One region of the Streptomyces sp. NPDC102451 genome, then DNA from elsewhere that is predicted to be linked to it. Evidence: riboswitches for the same ligand, from Rfam matches in the RefSeq annotation. Region 1 holds a riboswitch; each other region holds the start of a gene.
What was found. A riboswitch is a leader RNA that binds a small molecule or an ion and turns the genes downstream of it on or off. The one in region 1 is predicted to bind thiamine pyrophosphate.
Positions count from the first base shown of each region.

Region 2: it holds a riboswitch for thiamine pyrophosphate, as region 1 does, so the genes downstream of both, ACIRD8_RS20635 (thiamine ABC transporter substrate binding subunit) here and thiC (phosphomethylpyrimidine synthase ThiC) in region 1, are expected to answer to the same signal.
Region 3: it holds a riboswitch for thiamine pyrophosphate, as region 1 does, so the genes downstream of both, thiO (glycine oxidase ThiO) here and thiC (phosphomethylpyrimidine synthase ThiC) in region 1, are expected to answer to the same signal.

Region 1 covers NZ_JBIWKD010000009.1:45,301-51,796, reverse strand. Annotated here, with positions in the region: gene ACIRD8_RS21295 (IclR family transcriptional regulator) at 110-877, shown strand; gene ACIRD8_RS21290 (SsgA family sporulation/cell division regulator) at 979-1,416, shown strand; gene ACIRD8_RS21285 (YibE/F family protein) at 1,480-2,835, opposite strand; TPP riboswitch at 2,907-3,040, shown strand; gene thiC (phosphomethylpyrimidine synthase ThiC) at 3,033-4,835, shown strand; gene ACIRD8_RS21275 (DUF805 domain-containing protein) at 5,194-5,550, shown strand; gene ACIRD8_RS21270 (hypothetical protein) at 5,709-6,496, opposite strand, start outside.
Region 2 covers NZ_JBIWKD010000008.1:200,337-206,832, forward strand. Annotated here, with positions in the region: gene ACIRD8_RS20620 (phosphatidate cytidylyltransferase) at 1-19, shown strand, start outside; gene ACIRD8_RS20625 (hypothetical protein) at 378-746, shown strand; gene rlmN (23S rRNA (adenine(2503)-C(2))-methyltransferase RlmN) at 919-2,025, shown strand; TPP riboswitch at 2,104-2,220, shown strand; gene ACIRD8_RS20635 (thiamine ABC transporter substrate binding subunit) at 2,294-3,388, shown strand; gene ACIRD8_RS20640 (ABC transporter permease) at 3,436-5,049, shown strand; gene ACIRD8_RS20645 (ABC transporter ATP-binding protein) at 5,052-6,074, shown strand; gene ACIRD8_RS20650 (SRPBCC domain-containing protein) at 6,165-6,496, shown strand, end outside.
Region 3 covers NZ_JBIWKD010000001.1:570,703-577,198, reverse strand. Annotated here, with positions in the region: gene metF (methylenetetrahydrofolate reductase [NAD(P)H]) at 1-824, opposite strand, end outside; gene thiE (thiamine phosphate synthase) at 1,001-1,651, opposite strand; gene ACIRD8_RS02760 (Rv2175c family DNA-binding protein) at 1,798-2,163, opposite strand; gene ACIRD8_RS02755 (NAD(P)/FAD-dependent oxidoreductase) at 2,226-3,464, opposite strand; gene ACIRD8_RS02750 (hypothetical protein) at 3,493-3,834, opposite strand; TPP riboswitch at 3,886-3,998, shown strand; gene thiO (glycine oxidase ThiO) at 3,996-5,207, shown strand; gene thiS (sulfur carrier protein ThiS) at 5,204-5,434, shown strand; gene ACIRD8_RS02735 (thiazole synthase) at 5,437-6,231, shown strand; gene pknB (Stk1 family PASTA domain-containing Ser/Thr kinase) at 6,358-6,496, shown strand, end outside.

The DNA.
Region 1 (6,496 bases):
CAGTGGTTTGTGCGACCGTCCGGTCTCCGGACCCCAGGCTCGCGGCGGGCCCGTGGGGGCGGCCCCCGCGGGAGGGCTGAAAGCCCGTCACCATGCCTGGGGGTGACCTGTGACCACGGCATCGAGCACCGCTGTCCCGACGTTGATCGGTTCGGTTCAGCGGGCGTTGAGACTTATGGAGGCTGTGGGCACCCATCGGGACGGGGCACCGGCCAAGCAGCTCGCCCGGGAGGCCGGACTCCCCCTTCCCACCGCCTACCACCTGTTGCGGACCCTGACCCACGAGGGATATCTCCGCCGGGAGAACGGCGTCTTCCTGTTCGGAGCCGCGGCCGAACGCCTGGGCGGAGGCCCCGCGACACCGCGTCCCGGTGTGATCGTCGAATCGCTCGCCCACTGGGCGGACGTCATCGGCGCCCCCGTGTACTGCGCCCTGTACAAGGATGGCGAGATCGAGATGGTCGCCGTCGCGGACACTCCTGCGGTTCCCGCGGTGCACGAGTGGGCGTCCTTCCGCGAGACGGGCCATGCGCACGCCCTCGGGCAGTGTCTCCTCGGGCAGCTCGACGAGCGTGCGCGCGAGGATCATCTGGACCGGCACCCCGTCCGTCCGCTGACGCGTTACTCCGTGAGGGACCGTCAGGCCCTGCTGAACCGGCTGCGGGCGATGAAACGTACGGAACCCGTCGTCGAACGGCAGGAGTACGCCTTGGGGACGGTCTGCGCGGCCATTCCGATCACTGTCGGTTCCGCCGTGGCGGCCATGGCTGTATCCCTCCCGCTGCACCAAGAGGAACGGTTGCTCCCCGCAGTCGAACAACTACGCTGCGAAGTGACCACTCTCTTGCGCTCGTTCGTGTTCTCTATCAGTATCTGAAAAATCACTCCTTGTGATCTGCTATCGCGTGCATCACGATGGCGTCAATAGGGCCATGGGGGATCATTCCTGGCCAGTTTCATCTACTGCGGGGTTGAACGATGCGCGAGTCGGTTCAAGCAGAGGTCATGATGAGCTTCCTCGTCTCCGAGGAGCTCTCCTTCCGTATTCCGGTGGAGCTCCGGTACGAGGTCAGTGATCCGTATGCGATCCGGATGACCTTCCACCTGCCGGGTGACGCCCCCGTCACCTGGGCATTCGGCCGTGAGCTGCTGCTCGACGGCCTCAACAGTCCCAGTGGCGACGGTGACGTGCACATCGGCCCGACGGAGCCAGAAGGGCTGTCGGATGTACACATCCGGCTGCAGGTCGGCGCGGACCGCGCGCTCTTCCGGGCCGGCACCGCACCTCTAGTGGCCTTTCTCGACCGGACGGACAAGCTGGTGCCACTGGGGCAGGAGCACACGCTGGGTGACTTCGACGGCAATCTGGAAGAGGCGCTGGGCCGCATCCTCGCCAAGGAACAGAACGCCGGCTGAGCAGGCGGATCCGGCTGAACACCGATCGCCGGGGGCCCGGGACCATGCGTCCGGTGCTCCGGCTCACGTCTTGCGGCGTCGACCCCTCCCGGTCCGTGCGGGTGCAGGAGCTCCGGCTTCCGCGCCGAGCCCCGTGCGGTCCGCGGAGACCACCAGGGCCGCGAGCACCGTCGTCACCGGCACCGAGGCGACCAGCCCGATGGATCCGACCAGGGTGCGGACGATCTCCTCGGCGACCAGCTCGCTGTTGGCCACCGTGCCCACGCTGCTCTGCGCGATCGAGAACAGCAGCAGCAGGGGAAGTGCCGCGCCCGCGTAGGCGAGCACGAGGGTGTTGACGACCGAGGCGATGTGGTCCCGCCCGATCCGGATACCCGCCCTGTAGAGCCGGCGTACGCCCATGGTCGGGTCGGCCTGGTGCAGCTCCCAGACCGCCGACGTCTGGGTCACGGTCACATCGTCGAGCACACCGAGCGAACCGATGATCACACCGGCGAGCAGCAGGCCGCTCATGTCGATGTCCGGGTACAGCCCGTGGATCAGGCCGGTGTTGTCGTCCGTGTTCCCGGACAGGCTCGCCCAGCCGATGAAGAGGGAGCCCAGCAACCCGATCAGCAGCAGCGAGATGAGCGTGCCGATGACGGCCACGGAGGTGCGGGCCGTCAGTCCGTGGCAGGTGTAGAGGGCGATCAGCATGATGGCGCTGGCCCCGATCACCGCCACGACCAGGGGATTCGATCCCTGCAGGATCGCGGGCAGGATGAACAGGGTCAGTACGGCGAAGGAGACGGCGAGAGCGATCAGCGCCATCAGTCCGCGCAGCCGGCCCACCACGACCACCGCGAGGGCGAAGATCCCGGCGAGCAGCGCCATCGGGAACGAGCGGTCCACATCGGTCACCGAGTACTGCAGGTCCCGGGGTGCGTCGGGTGCGTACGCCACGACCACCCCTTGTCCCTCGTGCAGTTGCCGCGGGGCATCCGGCTGGACGACCTCGACGAACGTACGGCCCTTGTCCTCGCCGGTGGTCACTTCGACGGTGGCCTTCTTGCACTGCCCCGACTGCTCGTTGACGGCCTCCCGCCCCGACGGGGTGGAGGTGTCGCCGGTCGCCGGCACCTGGGAGGCGTTGACGTCCGCGCAGTCGACCGACACGACCTTGGTGACCTGCCCGTCCTGGGTCTGCCGGTCGAAGCCGACACCCGTGCGCTCGTGGGCGGGGGCGCCGCCGGGCCAGAACGCGACGAGGCCGACCAGGACCGCGGTGGCGAAGGGGATCACCACGGCCGCGATGACCTTGCGCAGATGCTTCGACACGGGCGCGGCCGGCCCGTGGCTGTGGGTGTGGCCGGGCGCATGACTCTGCGTGCTGCCTGATGCGGGGCCATGGGGTTCGGGGGCGCTTCCGGGGGACGTCACCCGCCGATCATCCCAAGAACCGGGAAGGCCCTCTGGCCAGCACGCCAGAACGGAGGCTAGCGTGGAGGCACATCTGTACACGCGGGAGCTCGGAGCACCGGGCTGAGAGGGCGCTGACCTCCGTACATCTGTACGGGACACGCTGCGCCGACCGCCGAACCTGTTACCGGGTAATGCCGGCGTAGGGAGTAGGTCTCATGACCACAGCGGACGCACGCACGCCTGCCTCGACGCAGAATGCGCGAAATGCGCAGGATGCGAAGAACGACGAGGCCGGGAAGTCCATCGGCTGGCACAAGGGGTACGTCCAGGGCTCACGCCCGGATCTCCGGGTGTCGGTCCGTCAGGTGCACCTCACCAACGGCAAGGACGTGACGCTGTACGACACGTCCGGGCCGTACACCGATCCCACCACCGACACCGACGTACGCCGAGGGCTCGCCCCGCTCCGGGAGAACTGGATCATCGCCCGCGGGGACACCGAGGAGTACGCGGGCCGCCCCGCGCGCCCCGAGGACGACGGTCTCAAGCACACCAGCCCGAGGGGCGGCCTGCGCAACCTCGACGCGGTCTTCCCCGGACGCCCGCGGCAGCCCCGCCGAAGCCGTGACGGAAGGCCCGTCACACAGCTCGCGTACGCCCGCCGGGGGGAGATCACCCCGGAGATGGAGTACGTCGCGATCCGGGAGAACGTCGGACCCGAGGTCGTGCGTGAGGAGATCGCCGCGGGCCGGGCGGTCCTGCCGGCCAACGTCAACCACCCGGAGATCGAGCCGATGATCATCGGTAAGCGCTTCCTGGTGAAGGTCAACGCCAACATCGGCAACTCCGCGGTCACCTCGTCCATCGAGGAGGAGGTGGACAAGATGACGTGGGCCACCAAGTGGGGCGCCGACACGGTCATGGACCTCTCCACCGGCCGCAACATCCACACCACCCGCGAGTGGGTCCTGCGCAACTCCCCCGTGCCGATCGGCACCGTCCCCCTCTACCAGGCCCTCGAGAAGGTCGACGGCCGTGCGGAGGAGCTGACGTGGGAGATCTACAAGGACACGGTCATCGAGCAGGCCGAACAGGGCGTCGACTACATGACGGTGCACGCCGGGGTCCGGCTGCCGTACGTCCCGCTGACGGCCCGTCGCAAGACCGGCATCGTCTCGCGCGGCGGGTCGATCATGGCGGCCTGGTGCCTGGCGCACCACAAGGAGTCGTTCCTGTACGAGCACTTCGAGGACCTCTGCGAGATCCTCGCGGCGTACGACGTGACGTACTCGCTCGGTGACGGGCTGCGCCCCGGCTCCATCGCCGACGCCAACGACGAGGCGCAGTTCGCCGAACTCAGGACTCTCGGCGAGCTCAACACCGTCGCCAAGCGGTTCGGCGTGCAGACGATGATCGAGGGCCCGGGGCATGTCCCGATGCACAAGATCAAGGAGAACATCGACCTCCAGCAGGAGATCTGCGAGGAGGCGCCGTTCTACACGCTGGGCCCCCTCACCACGGATGTCGCGCCCGCGTACGACCACATCACCTCGGGCATCGGCGCCGCGATGATCGCCTGGTGGGGGACGGCGATGCTCTGTTACGTCACGCCCAAGGAGCACCTGGGGCTGCCCAACCGTGACGACGTGAAGACCGGTGTCATCACGTACAAGATCGCGGCTCATGCGGCGGACCTCGCCAAGGGGCACCCGGGGGCGCAGGAGTGGGACGACGCCCTGTCGGACGCCCGGTTCGAGTTCCGCTGGGAGGACCAGTTCAACCTGGCACTCGACCCCGACACCGCGCGGGAGTTCCACGACGAGACGCTGCCGGCCGAGCCGGCGAAGACGGCGCACTTCTGCTCGATGTGCGGGCCCAAGTTCTGCTCGATGAAGATCTCCCACGACATCCGCCGGGAGCACGGGGACGAACAGGCCGAGATCGCGGCGGGGATGGCTGAGAAGTCCAGGGAGTTCGCGGCGAGCGGCAACCGCGTGTACCTGCCTCTGGCGGACTGACGGGCCGACCGCGGTGGGGGCGCTCCCGGGTGGGGCCTCCACCGCGGTCGACGCCGCACCACGGGGCCGGTGTCGTCCTGGATCCGGCCTGGTGCGGGGCTGTTTGTCCGGTCGTCAGATTGTGCTGATAGAGCATGAAGAGCGCCGACAACGTCTGGTTCGGGCCGGTCAGCACCCTCCTGTGCTGCCTTCGCGGGAGTTTCGGCGACGGTATGGACACGGCCGTGCTGCAGGTAGATGTACGTTTCCGCCGGGGCCCGAACCCTGTTGACCATCTCCTTATCTGTGCTTTACCTTCCGCTGTGCTTGGCCGAAATGGTGTGCGCCTCCGACGGGGGCGCCAGGGGAGGGAAACGCAGTGAACTGGTACCTGGCTGTACTCAAGAACTACGCGGGCTTCAGCGGGCGTGCGCGCCGCAAGGAGTACTGGATGTTCGCGCTCTTCAACTTCATAGCCGCGGTGGTCCTGGGCGCGATCGGCCTCGCCATCGACTCGCAGGTCCCCTACTACATCTACCTGCTCGCGGTCTTGATCCCGTCGCTCGCCGTCGCCGTGCGCCGACTGCACGACACCGGCCGCTCCGGCTGGTGGATCCTGATCGCGTTCGTCCCGCTCGTGGGCGGCATCATCCTGCTCGTCTTCCTGTGCCTCGAGGGTGCGCACGAGGCGAACGAGTACGGCGCGAACCCGAAGCTGGCTCCCCAGGGGATCTGAACTCCTCGCGGGGTGTGACGCCGGCAGAGGCCGGAGCGGCAGGTTGCCCGCTCCGGCCTCTGCCGTTTCGGGCCTCGGGGCGCGGGGGTCAACGGTGCCGGGCTCAGGGGCCTCAGGGCGCCGGCCTCAAGGCGTCGGCCGCCGTGCCCCCGCCCGGGTCACTCCGGCTGGTGCTCCGGGCCGCCGAAGTCCGGACTGGTGAAGTCCGGGCTGGTGAAGGTCGGGCGAGGGCCCGCCGAGGGGCCGTCCTCCGGTCCGGAGAACTCCGGCCTGCTGTAGCCGATCTTCGGGATGCGGTTGGCCGAACGGTGCGGCGTGCGCGAGGCGGGCCCCGCGGTCGGATCGGCCAGCGCGTCCCGGAGGAAGGGCAGGATGCCGCGTTCCAGCAGAGCGTGGCGCCAGGCCTCCCTGGCGCGTGCCACGTCCTCCGGCAGCTCCTCCTCCTCGTCCACGGCGGGCAGCGCGGTGGCGCCGTTGCGCAGGGCGGTGACGAGGAGGCCCACCGCGGCGACGAGGATGGCCGCGGCGGCGACGGCGGCGAAGAACCATCCGGCGGCGACCATGGTCCCGGCGAAGGCCGGGGCGGGGCTGAGCGCCTTCAGGGGGTAGCCGACCACCAGGAATATCAGCGCGGCCGTACCCGCGAGGACGGGTGCCAGCACGGCGATCACCGCGAGGGTGCCGGCGCCTGTGGAGTCGGCCTCGTCCGTGGCGGGCCCGAGCACGGATGTGTGGGCTTCCGGGTCCTCCGGCCCGCGCAGTTCGCCGCGGACCTTCACGTAGTGGTCGTACTCGGTGGCCGCCGCCGCGGTTATCAGGGGCGTGGCGTTGAGCGCCATCGTCCGCAGCTGTTCCGCGTTGAGACGGTCGCCGACTCCGTCCAGATCCGGTCGTTCGTGAGCATGACGCAGCGCGTCGGCAAGGATCCGCTCGTACTCGGGGCGGT
Region 2 (6,496 bases), on a different contig from region 1:
GTTCGTGGGATCCGGCTGAGCCGGCCGGAGACTTCGCGCGTCGCGCGGTTTCACCGAGGGGGCCCGCCGTCCACACCCGGACGGCGGGCCCCCTCGCGTGCCGGAGGGGCGGAGCCACGGCCCGGGTGACCGCTTTCGGGCCGGGGCCGTGGGCCGGCCCCGGCGGGGTACCCGGGAGGGGCAGACATACCCCGTCACTCCGAGGAGGCTGGTGGCCGTGCGCGCGTGGAAACTCTGGCTGGACCGAAGTCTCACCGCGCAAGCGGTGCTGATCTTCGTCGTGGGGCTGGGAGGCAACGCACTGTTACGCAGGGACGGGCAAGTCGGCTGGTGGGTGATCCAGACAGCGATCTTCACCGCCGTCGCCCATCGGCATCGTGGCCGCTCAGCGCCGCAGGGTCGGTCGAGCGGCCGGTGTCGGCCCCCGGGGGATCGCCGAGCTCAACCGCCAGATCCGGCACGGCGAGGTGCCGAGCGATCCCGAGAAGCGGGCGACCATGCAGAAACTGGTCGCCGAGCAGCTGGGAAAGATGGAGCGGGGCGGCCGCTGGCTGCCGTACTGGCTGGCCGGCATGGGCCTGATCGCGGCGGGCGTGCTCGCGCTCGGAATCGTCACCGGCTCCCCGGTCGTCCCGCTGGTCTTCGCGGTCGGCGTGGCCGTGTTCTGCGTCTGGGTCCTCTGGATGCGCCGCCGCGCCCTGGAGCGCCACCGGCACATGAGGTCCGCCCTGCAGAACCACGGCTGACAGGGGTACGCCGCGCGGGGCGGCCACCGTGGTCTCGGTCACGGTTCCCGCGCGGCCGGGCCGTGCGGAGGCCTGCCGACCACGGACGACGCCGGGGTCGCGCCCCCCTGCGTGCCGCCCGGTCCCTCGGCGGACCTGAGGACCGCGGCGTGTCTGCGACACTGGATGAACCATGCCTAAGCCCGGAGAACTCACTTTCGTCGCGCCCCGTGGAGCCAAGCGGCCGCCGCGGCACCTCGCCGACCTCACCCCCGACGAGCGCAAGGAAGCAGTCGCCGCGACCGGCGAGAAGCCCTTCCGTGCCAAGCAGCTGTCGCAGCACTACTTCACGCGGTACGCGCACGACCCGGCGGAGTGGACCAACATCCCGTCCGCGTCGCGGGAGAAGCTCGCCGAGGCGATGTTCCCCGACCTGATGTCGGTGATGCGCCACATCAGCTGTGACGACGACACCACCCGCAAGACGCTCTGGAAGCTGCACGACGGCACGCTCGTAGAGTCCGTCCTCATGCGGTACCCGGACCGGGTGACCATGTGCATCTCGTCCCAGGCGGGCTGCGGGATGAACTGCCCGTTCTGCGCCACCGGTCAGGCGGGGCTCGACCGCAATCTGTCGACCGCCGAGATCGTGCACCAGATCGTGGACGGCATGCGGGCCCTGCGCGACGGGGAGGTCCCGGGCGGGCCCGCGCGGCTGTCCAACATCGTCTTCATGGGCATGGGCGAGCCGCTGGCCAACTACAAGCGCGTGGTCGGGGCGATCCGCCGGCTGACGGACCCCGAGCCGGACGGCCTGGGGCTCTCTCAGCGCGGGATCACCGTGTCCACGGTCGGCCTGGTGCCGGCGATGCTGCGCTTCGCCGACGAGGGCTTCAAGTGCCGCCTCGCGGTGTCGCTGCACGCCCCGGACGACGAGCTGCGCGACACGCTCGTGCCCGTGAACACCCGCTGGAAGGTCCGTGAGGTCCTGGACGCCGCGTGGGAGTACGCGGAGAAGTCGGGCCGCCGCATCTCCATCGAGTACGCGCTCATCCGCGACATCAACGACCAGGCCTGGCGGGGCGACCGGCTCGGCCGGCTGCTCAAGGGCAAGCGGGTGCACGTCAACCTCATCCCGTTGAACCCGACCCCGGGCTCCAAGTGGACCGCCTCGCGGCCCGAGGACGAGAAGGCCTTCGTCGAGGCGATCGCCGCCCACGGCGTGCCGGTCACCGTCCGGGACACCCGTGGCCAGGAGATCGACGGGGCCTGCGGGCAGCTGGCGGCCTCCGAGCGCTGAGAGGGTCCCGGCGTACGGGCGTGATCCGGCCGGTCCGGCGTGATCCGGCCGGTGTAGCCTGGCCGGGAAATCAACTTCATATTCCGACAGGGGAGCGCCACAGCGCTGAGAGTGCGGCACCGAGGACAGGTCGGCCGCAGACCCTCTGAACCTCGCCCGGGTCATTCCGGGTAGGAAGTTCGGACCTTACTCAAGCTGTTGCGCCCTGCCCGCTCACCGAGCGGGCAGGGCCGCGTCTCTTCCTGGTCACCTCCAGGAGGAATTCATCATGAACACGACGACGAAGTACGCGGCGACGGCGCTCGCCGCCGCGCTGGGCGTCACCGCGCTCGCGGGCTGCGGCGGCTCCGACGGCAAGGCATCCGGCGACTCGGGGGCCGGCTCCAAGACCGTCACGCTCGTCAGCCACGACTCGTTCAACGCCTCGGACGCCGTCCTCAAGGCGTTCACGAAGCAGACCGGCTACAAGGTCAAGGTCCTCAAGAGCGGTGACGCCGGAGCGGCGCTCAACCAGGAGATCCTGACCAAGGGCTCCCCGCGCGGCGACGTGTTCTTCGGCGCCGACAACACCCTGCTCTCCCGCGCCCTCGACAACGGCCTGTTCACGCCGTACGAGGCGAAGGGCCTGGACCGGGTCGCGGCCGACACCCAGCTCGACAAGGACAAGCACCGGGTCACGCCCGTCGACACCGGTGACATCTGCGTCAACTACGACAAGAAGTACTTCGCCGACAAGAAGCTCGCCCCGCCGAAGACCTTCGACGACCTGCTGAAGCCCGCGTACAAGAACCTCCTCGTCACGGAGAACGCCGCGACCTCGTCGCCCGGCCTCGGCTTCCTCCTCGGCACCGTCGCCACCCAGGGCGAGACCGGCTACCAGGACTACTGGAAGAAGCTGAAGAGCAACGGCGTCAAGGTCGTCGACGGGTGGGAGCAGGCCTACAACGAGGAGTTCTCCGGCTCCGCGGGCGGCAAGAAGGCCAACGCCGACCGGCCGCTCGTCGTCTCGTACGCCTCCAGCCCGCCCGTCGAGGTGCTGTACGCCGATCCGCAGCCGAAGGAGGCCCCGACCGGTGTCGCCACCGGCACCTGCTTCCGGCAGATCGAGTTCGCCGGCCTGCTGGACGGCGCGAAGAACGAGGCCGGCGGCAAGGCTCTGCTGGACTTCCTGATCAGCAAGCAGTTCCAGGAGGACATGCCGCTGAACATGTTCGTGAACCCGGTGGTGAAGGACGCGGAACTGCCGGAGCTCTTCACGAAGTTCGGCGCGGTCGTCGACAAGCCGGCGACCGTGGCGCCGGAGAAGATCGCCAAGAACCGTGAGCAGTGGGTCCAGTCGTGGTCCTCGCTCGTCGTGAAGTAGCCGCCGCGAGGCCTCCGCGCCGGGGGAACGCGGTGCGGCTCGGCCTCATGGCCGTGCCCGTCGCGTTCTTCGCGCTGTTCTTCGCCTACCCGGTCGTCGCGATCGTCGGCCGGGGGCTGAAGGCGGACGGCTACTGGCAGTTCGGCCGGATCGGCACGGTGCTGAGCCGGCCGGACATCCTCGACGTCCTCTGGTTCACCACCTGGCAGGCCCTCGCCTCGACCGTGCTCACCCTGCTGATCGCGCTGCCCGGCGCCTATGTCTTCGCACGCTTCGACTTCCCCGGCAAGCAGCTGCTGCGGGCCGTCGTGACCGTGCCGTTCGTCCTGCCGACCGTCGTGGTGGGTACGGCGTTCCTGGCGCTGCTGGGGCGCGGCGGGTTCCTCGACGAGCTCTGGGGGATCCGGCTCGACACCACGGTGTGGGCGATCCTGCTCGCTCATGTCTTCTTCAACTACGCGGTCGTCGTACGGACCGTCGGCGGCCTGTGGTCCCAGCTCGACCCCCGTCAGGAGGAGGCCGCCCGGGTGCTCGGGGCCGGCCGCCTCGCCGCCTGGCGGCGTGTGACCCTGCCCGCGCTGGCCCCGGCCGTCGCCGCCGCGGCGCTGATGGTCTTCCTCTTCACCTTCACTTCCTTCGGGGTCGTCCAGATCCTCGGCGGTCCCGCCTACTCCACGCTGGAGGTGGAGATCTACCGGCAGACCGCGCAGCTGCTCGACCTGCCGACGGCCGCCGTGCTGACCCTGGTGCAGTTCGCTGCGGTCGGAGGGATCCTCGCCGTCCACGCCTGGACCGTACGGCGCCGGGAGACCGCGCTGAAGCTCGTCGACCCGGCACAGACCGCCCGGGCGCCCCGAGGAGCCGGACAGCGGGCGCTGCTCGGCGGCGTACTGCTGACCGTCCTGCTGCTGATCGTCGTGCCGCTCGGCGTACTGGTGGAACGCTCCCTGGACACCTCGGGCGGCTACGGCTTCGGCTTCTACCGCGCGTTGCAGTCGGCCGACGCGAGCGGCTCCACCTTCCTGGTGCCGCCGATCGACGCCATCGGGAACTCCCTGCGTTACGCACTGGTCGCGACCCTCATCGCCCTCGTGATCGGCGGCCTCGCGGCCGCCGCGCTGACCCGGCGGGCGGGCAGGCTGGTGCGGGGCTTCGACGCCCTGTTGATGCTGCCGCTCGGCGTCTCGGCGGTCACCGTCGGCTTCGGCTTCCTCATCACGCTCGACAAGCCGCCGCTCGATCTGCGTACGTCCTGGATCCTGGTGCCGCTCGCGCAGGCGCTGGTGGGCGTCCCCTTCGTCGTAAGGACCATGCTGCCCGTCCTGCGCGCGGTGGACGAGCGGCTGCGGGAGGCGGCCGCGGTGCTCGGCGCGTCGCCGCTGCGGGCCTGGCGGGAGGTCGACCTCCCGCTGGTGCGGCGGGCGGTGCTGGTGGCCGCAGGGTTCGCCTTCGCCGTATCGCTCGGTGAGTTCGGCGCGACGGTGTTCATCGCACGCCCGGACAACCCCACCCTGCCGGTCGCCGTCGCCAGGCTCCTGGGGCGTTCCGGAGAGCTCAACTACGGCCAGGCGATGGCCCTCAGCACGATCCTGATGCTCGTCTGCGCGGTGTCGCTGCTCGTGCTCGAACGTATCCGCACCGACCGATCCGGGGAGTTCTAGAGATGCTGGCAGTGGAGTCGGCGACGGTCCGGTTCGGGAAGCGGACCGCGCTGGACGCGGTGGACCTGGAGGTCGCGGACCACGAGATCGTCTGCGTGCTGGGTCCGAGCGGCAGCGGCAAGTCGACGCTGCTGCGGGCCGTGGCCGGGCTGCAGCACCTGGACGCAGGGCGGGTCCTCCTGGACGGCATCGACCAGGCGCCGCTGCCCGTGCACCGGCGCGGGCTCGGCCTGATGTTTCAGGACCACCAGCTCTTCCCGCACCGGGACGTCGCCGCCAACGTCGCCTTCGGACTGAGGATGCACGGCGTCCCCCGCGCCGAGCGCGACCGCAGGGCGGACGAACTCCTGGACCTGGTCGGCCTCCCCGGGGCGGGCCGGCGGGCCGTCGCGGCGCTGTCCGGCGGCGAACAGCAGCGGGTCGCACTCGCCCGGGCCCTGGCGCCCCGCCCCAAGCTGCTGATGCTGGACGAACCGCTGGGCCAGCTCGACCGGAGCCTGCGCGAACGGCTCGTCGTCGAACTGCGCACCCTCTTCGGCCGGCTGGGCACGACGGTGCTCGCCGTCACCCACGACCAGGGCGAGGCCTTCGCGCTTGCCGACCGGGTCGTCGTCATGCGGGACGGCCGGATCGCCCAGGCCGGTACCCCGCTGGAGGTCTGGCAGCGTCCCGCGTCGGCGTTCGTCGCCCGCTTCCTCGGCTTCGACAACCTGGTGGACGCGACGGTCACGGGTACGGCGGCCGACACCGTCTGGGGCAAGGTCCCGGTGCCCGAGGACTCGCCCCAGGGCGAGTGCGAGCTGCTCGTGCGGCCGGGCGGCGTCCGGATCGGCGGCCCGAAGGACGGCCTGCGCTGCACCGTGGGCGTACGCACCTTCCGCGGCCACCACGTCACCGCCATCCTGCACCCCGGCGACGGGCCGCCCCTGGAGGCGGAGTGCGGACTGCGGGACACCCCGGAGGAGGGGACCGTCGTGGGCGTTGCCTTCGACCCGGCGGAGACGGTGGTCCTTCCCCCGGTCTAGCGCCGGGCCCGGGAGCGGACGTACGACCGGCTGGCAGGGTCTCCCGGGGCGTGGTCCCCTGGACGGAAACGTCCGGAAGGGGCGGAAGCCATGAACGGGTCGGCTCGCGAGGGCATCGACATCACCCGCGTCGTCGCGGCACCGCGCGAGAGGGTCTTCGAAGCCTGGACGGACCCCGAGGACTTCGCCGCCTGGTACGGCGGCGACGCGGACGTGCCGCTCGACCGGGTATCGATGGATGTCACGCCGGGCGGTGAGTGGAGCCTGGTCATCGTGGTGCCCGGTGCGGAGATGCCCTTCCACGGCGTCTACCGGGAGGTCACCGCCCCCGAGCGGCTCGTCTTCACACTGAGGGACCGCAGCGCGCCCGCGGACATCGAGGGCGAGACCGTCACGGTCACCCTCACCGAGAAGAGCCGGAA
Region 3 (6,496 bases), on a different contig from region 1:
GAGAGCAGTTTCGCGCAGAACTCCGTGGCGAACTCGATGCCAATGGAGCGTACAGCGGCTGGGTCGTCCTTCGCGGCGAGGATGCGTTCTTTCAGTGAGGAAGGCAGGGACGCGTTGCTGAGCTGCGCGAATCTCTCCAGCTGCTTGACGCTGGTGAGCGGCATCACCTCGGGAATGACCGGGGTGTCACAACCCGCAGCGACCACACGGTCACGCATCTGCAGATAGCTCTCCGGGTGGAAGAACATCTGGGTGATCGCATAGTCGGCACCGGCGCGGCACTTGTCCACGAAATGACCGATGTCGGAGTCCCAGTCGGTGGATCGCGGATGCATTTCGGGAAAAGCCGCGACGCCGACGCAGAAATCACCGGCTTCCTTGATCAGCCGGACGAGGTCCGCCGCGTACCGCACACCCTTCGGGTGTTCGATCCACTCGCCCATCGGGTCGCCGGGCGGGTCGCCGCGCACCGCGAGGATGTTGCGGATCCCGGCGTCGGCGTACTGCCCGACCATGTTGCGCAGCTCGGCCACCGAGTGGTCGACGGCGGTGAGGTGGGCGACCGGGGTGAGCGTGGAGTCCGCCGCGATCTGCTGGGTCGCCCGGACGGTCCCGGCGCGGGTCGAACCGCCCGCCCCGTACGTCACGGAGACGAAGCTCGGTCCCACCGCCTCGACCCGGCGCAGGGCGTTCCAGAGGTTCCGTTCGCCCTTCTCGGTCTTGGGCGCCCAGAACTCGAACGAGAACGACGTCTCGCCGGTCGCGAGCAGCTCACGCACCGTACGCGCGTGATCTGTCCTGGTGGAAGGTGTGCCAAGGGCCATAATGGGAGGTTAACCAGGGCCCGGCGGTACCCCAACCAGAGAGGGGGAATTGCCCGGAATGAGGTAGGTTTTGTCCACCCCTCGGACACCCTGCCGGACGCTCCCTCGGACACCCTGCCGGACGCCCCGTCGGTCGCTCCCCCGGGCGCCTTCCCGGACCGGCCCCGGATCTCGGCTCAGAGGGCGCGGGCCCGGATCCGCTCCGCGAGCGAGGCGGCCGCCCGGCCCGGATCCGCCGCCTCGGTGATCGCCCGTACGACCACGACCCGGCGGGCTCCGGCGTCCAGCACCTCGTCCAGATTGCCCGCGTCGATCCCGCCGATGGCGAACCACGGGCGCGTGGGGGCGAGCGAGGCGGCGTAGCGCACGAGGCCGAGGCCCGGGGCGTGCCGGCCGGGCTTGGTCGGGGTGGGCCAGCAGGGGCCCGTGCAGAAGTAGTCGACGCCCGCCTCTGCGACGGCGGCGTCGACCTCGGCCTCGGCGTGGGTGGAGCGGCCGATCACCACGTCGCCGCCCAGGACGGCGCGGGCGGCGGGAACCGGCAGGTCGCCCTGTCCGAGGTGGAGCACGTCGGAGCCGATGGCGTGGGCGACGTCGGCCCGGTCGTTCACGGCGAGGAGCGCGCCGTGGCGCTTGCAGGCGTCGGCGAACACCGCGAGGTGTTCGAGCTCCTCGGCCGCCTCCATGCCCTTGTCCCGCAGCTGCACGATGTCCACGCCGCCGGCCAGCACGGCGTCGAGGAACTCGGGGAGGTCGCCCTGCCGCTTGCGGGCGTCCGTGCAGAGGTAGAGCCGGGCTCCGGAGAGCCGGTCGCGAGGCGTGGACATGAAGATTTCCCCCGTCGGTACGTCGTTGGATCACTGCTGCGGCGGCTGCGCGCCCGTACGTCGGTGGATCGCCGCGCCGGCCGCCCGGTAACGGCGGAGTGCGGGCCGTGTGTGCCACGGCCCGCACCCCACTCACGGTCGTCCGGTCAGACGGCGAGCGCCTGGGCCCGGCGCTTCACCTCCGTACCGCGATTCTCGCTCAGGGCCTGCGCGGGGGTGCCGGGCAGGGTCGGGTCGGGGGTGAAGAGCCAGTCCAGCATCTCTTCGTCGTTGTAGCCGTCGTCCCTCAGGAGCGTCAGGGTCCCTGCGAGACCCTTGACCACCTTGTCGCCGTCGATGAAGGCGGCAGGCACCTGGAGCGTCCGGTTCTCACCACGGCGTACGGCGATGAGCTGGCCTTCCTTGACCAGCTGCCGTACGCGCGTCACCTCGACATCGAGCATTTCCGCGATGTCGGGAAGGTGGAGCCAGGCGGGGACGAGAGCATCGATCTTTACGTCAATCTCGGTCACAAGGACAAGCGTGCCATCCCGGACCGACAGTCGGTACCCGGGCCGCCCGTACGAGGCCGTGGCTACCCCTGGAGCACCGTCGATTTCAGCGGTACGGACGAGTCGGCGGCCCGCACCGGATCGATCCGCGCCCCCGCCTCGACGAGCTTGCGCCCCTGCGCCAGGTCCCGCGGCCGGCTCACGGCCAGCACGGCGACGAGGACGCCCTGCCGCAGCCAGCAGACCGTCCAGGACGGGTCCGCCGGGTCGCCCCGCCACAGCAGCGTGTCGGCGCCCGCGTGGTGGCCGGCGTACTGCACGAAGCGGCCGAACTGCTCGGACCAGAAGTAGGGCACCGGGTCGTACGTCCTGACCGCACCGTCCGCGAGGGCGGCGGCGACCGTCCGGGGCCCCTGCAGGGCGTTGTCCCAGTGGTGGACCAGGAGCCGCTCCCCGTAGCGGGCGGACGGGAAGGACGCGCAGTCGCCCACCGCGTGGACATCGGGCAGCGAGGTGCGCAGCGAGCTGTCCGCGGTGACCGAGCCGTCCGGGCCGAGCGCGATGCCCGAGTCCTCGAGCCACCCGGTGGCGGGCCGGGCGCCGATGCCGACGACCACCGCTCCGGCGGGGATCACACGGCCGTCCGCCAGGTGGACGGCGCCCTGCTCGACGCGCGCGACCCGGGCGCCGGTGAGGAGTTCGGCTCCGCTCTCGGCGTACCAGGCGGCCATCGGCTCGGCGACCTCGGCGGGCATGGTGCCCGCGAGGGGACGGTCGGCGGCCTCCACGACGGTGACCGCGCAGCCGGCCGCGCGGGCGGCGGTGGCGAACTCCGCGCCGATCCAGCCCGCTCCGACGACGACCACGTCGTGCTGCCGCTCCAGGACGGGCCGCAGCCGTGCGGCGTCGTCGAGGGTGCGCAGCAGATGGACTCCGGGCACGCCCTCGGAGCCGGGCAGCCCGACGGGCTCGGCGCCGGTGGCGAGGACCAGCACGTCGTAGGCGACGGGCCCCTCCGGGGTGTCCAGTTCGTGCGCCCCGGCACGCAGACCGGACACGTCGAGCCCCAGGCGCAGCGTGATGTCCAGGGCCTCGAAGTCGACGTCGAAGGCGGAGTCCTCCGCCTTGCCGAGCAGGACCGCCTTGGACAGGGGCGGCCTGTCGTACGGCTGGTGCGGTTCGGCGCCGATCAGGGTGACGGGGTCCGTGAAGCCCTGTTCGCGCAGGGCCACGGCCGTCTGCACCCCGGCCATGCCGGCGCCCACGATCACGACTCCGTGCGGCCGCCGTCCCACTGCCGGGTCCTGTGTCTGCTCGCTCACCCGTCCACCCTAGTCACCTGACGCATCGTCAGCTCACGAGCTCCTCAACCACGCTCGTCCCGCTGCCCTCCTGGGACTCCCACGCCCATGTCTCGTCCAGCCGCACCCGTCCGTCCAGGAGCTCGGTGACCGTGGAGGCGCAGTGGCCCGAGGAGGTCGTCCCGTCCTGCTTGAGCTGGACGTATCTGAAGTCGAGGGTGTCCCCCTCCCGGGTGCCGACGAGGTGCCCGCGGACGACGTCGCCGCCCGCGTACTCGGCCCAGATCCGGCCGTCCTGCTCGTGGTACGTGAAGCGGGTCCGGGTCCCGACCTGGCCGGGGGCCTGGTCGGCGACCGGCGAGAGGACGAGTCCGTCGAGTGAACGGGCCACGGGTACCGCTCCCTTACTGGCCGTGCGGGGTGGGGTCTAGGCTGGCCACCGTAAGGCACTCGCGGGAGTCCGGACGCACCGGGCTGAGAGGGAGGCTGACCGGCCTCCGACCGTACGAACCTGATCCGGGTCATGCCGGCGAAGGGAGGGGCTGGACGCCCATGCGCATCTCCGCGGACATCTCCGCAGACAGTTCCGACGTCCTGGTCGTCGGAGGCGGCATCATCGGTCTGGTGACCGCCTGGCGGTCGGCCCAGCACGGCCTGCGCACCACGCTGGCCGATCCGGAACCGGGCGGCGGCGCCGCCCGGGTCGCGGCCGGGATGCTCGCCGCCGTCACCGAACTCCACTACGGCGAGCAGACGCTGCTCGGTCTCAACGTGGCCTCCGCGGCACGCTATCCGGCGTTCGTGGCCGAGCTGGAGGAGGCGAGCGGGCAGGGGACCGGCTTCCGCGCCTGCGGCACCCTCTCCGTCGCGCTGGACTCCGACGACCGGGCGCACCTGCGGGAGCTGCACGCCCTGCAGCAGCGTTCCGGGCTGGAGTCCGAGTGGCTCACCGGCCGCGAGTGCCGCCGCCTGGAGCCGATGCTCGCCCCGGGCGTGCGCGGCGGTCTGCGGGTCGACGGCGACCACCAGGTGGATCCCAGGCGGCTGGCCTCGGCCCTGGTCATCGCGTGCGAGCGGGCGGGGGTGGCGTTCCGCCGCGCCTGGGTCCAGCGGCTCTCCGTCACGGGCGGCCGGGCGACGGGCGCGGTCCTGGCGGACGGTACGGAGCTCGCCGCCGGCCAGGTGGTGCTCGCCGGGGGCAGCCTCAGCGGCCGGCTCGAGGGCGTGCCCGAGGCGGTCGTGCCGCCCGTACGCCCGGTCAAGGGCCAGGTGCTGCGGCTGACGGTGCCGCCCGCGTACGCCCCCTTCCTCAGCAGGACGGTGCGGGCCGTGGTGCGCGGCAGCCAGGTCTATCTGGTCCCGCGTGCCGACGGTGAGCTGGTGGTCGGTGCGACCACCGAGGAGCTGGGCTGGGACACCACGGTGACCGCGGGCGGGGTGTACGAGCTGCTGCGGGACGCCCATGAGCTGATGCCGGGCATCACGGAGCTGCCGCTGACCGAGACCCGGGCCGGTCTGCGGCCCGCCTCGCCGGACAACGCGCCGCTGCTGGGCCCCACGGCGCTGCCCGGACTGCACCTCGCCACCGGGCACCACCGCAACGGGGTGCTGCTGACCCCCGTCACCGGCGACGTGATGGCCCATGTGCTGACCACCGGCGAGCTGCCCGAGCCGGCCCGGCCCTTCGCGCCGGACCGCTTCACCGCCGCGTCCCCGTCCTCCCCCGAAGACACCGCCCCCGCGCCGCAGGAGCAGCCCGTATGACACAGCCCGTGCCCGCCGATCACCCCGTCCGCGTCTCCGTCAACGGGGAACACCGCTCCCTTCCCTCCGGCACCGCCCTGGACACCCTGGTCGCACAGCTGACCACGGCTCCCTCGGGTGTCGCCGCCGCGGTCAACGAGGCCGTCGTCCCACGCGGCCAGTGGCCGGCCACCGCGCTCGCCGACGGCGACCGCGTCGAGATCCTCACCGCGGTCCAGGGAGGCTGACCATGTCCGACGACCTCTTCACGCTCGGTCCCACCGCGTTCTCGTCACGGCTGATCATGGGGACGGGCGGAGCACCCAGCCTGGACGTGCTGGAGCGCTCCCTGATCGCCTCGGGCACCGAACTGACCACCGTGGCGATGCGCCGGCTCGACCCGACGGTGCAGGGCTCGGTGCTCTCCGTCCTGGAACGCCTCTCCATCCAGGTCCTGCCGAACACCGCGGGCTGTTTCACCGCGGGTGAGGCCGTGCTGACCGCCCGGCTGGCCAGGGAGGCGCTGGGCACCGACTGGATCAAGCTGGAGGTCGTGGCCGACGAGCGCACCCTGCTGCCCGACCCGATCGAGCTGCTGGACGCCGCCGAGATCCTGGTCGACGACGGCTTCACCGTCCTGCCGTACACCAATGACGACCCGGTCCTGGCCCGCAAGCTCCAGGACGTGGGGTGCGCGGCGATCATGCCGCTGGGCTCCCCCATCGGTTCCGGGCTCGGCATCCGCAACCCGCACAACTTCCAGCTGATCGTCGAGCAGGCCGGGGTCCCGGTGATCCTGGACGCGGGCGCCGGGACGGCGTCGGACGCGGCGCTGGCGATGGAGCTGGGCTGTGCCGCTGTGATGCTCGCCTCGGCGGTGACCCGGGCGCAGGAGCCCGAGCTGATGGCGGCGGCGATGCGGCACGCGGTGGACGGCGGGCGGCTGGCCTACCGGGCGGGGCGCATCCCGCGCCGCCATTTCGCCGAGGCGTCCTCGCCGGCGGAGGGCCGCGCGGTGCTCGATCCGGAGCGCCCGGCCTTCTGAGATCCGGGCCACGGCGGCGGTTCCCCGTCACAGCACGTGCATCCCGCTGTCACGGCTCGGCACCGGAACGGGCCCCGGGAGACCTGGCCCATCCGCGGTGTCCGTGACAGCTCGTAGACTCGCCCCGTGGACACGACCCTCCAGGACCCGCTTGTCGGGCAGCTGCTCGACGGCCGCTATCGCATCGACGCGCGCATCGCCGTCGGCGGTATGGCCACGGTCTACCGGGCCATGGACACCCGGCTCGACCGGGTGCTCGCCCTCA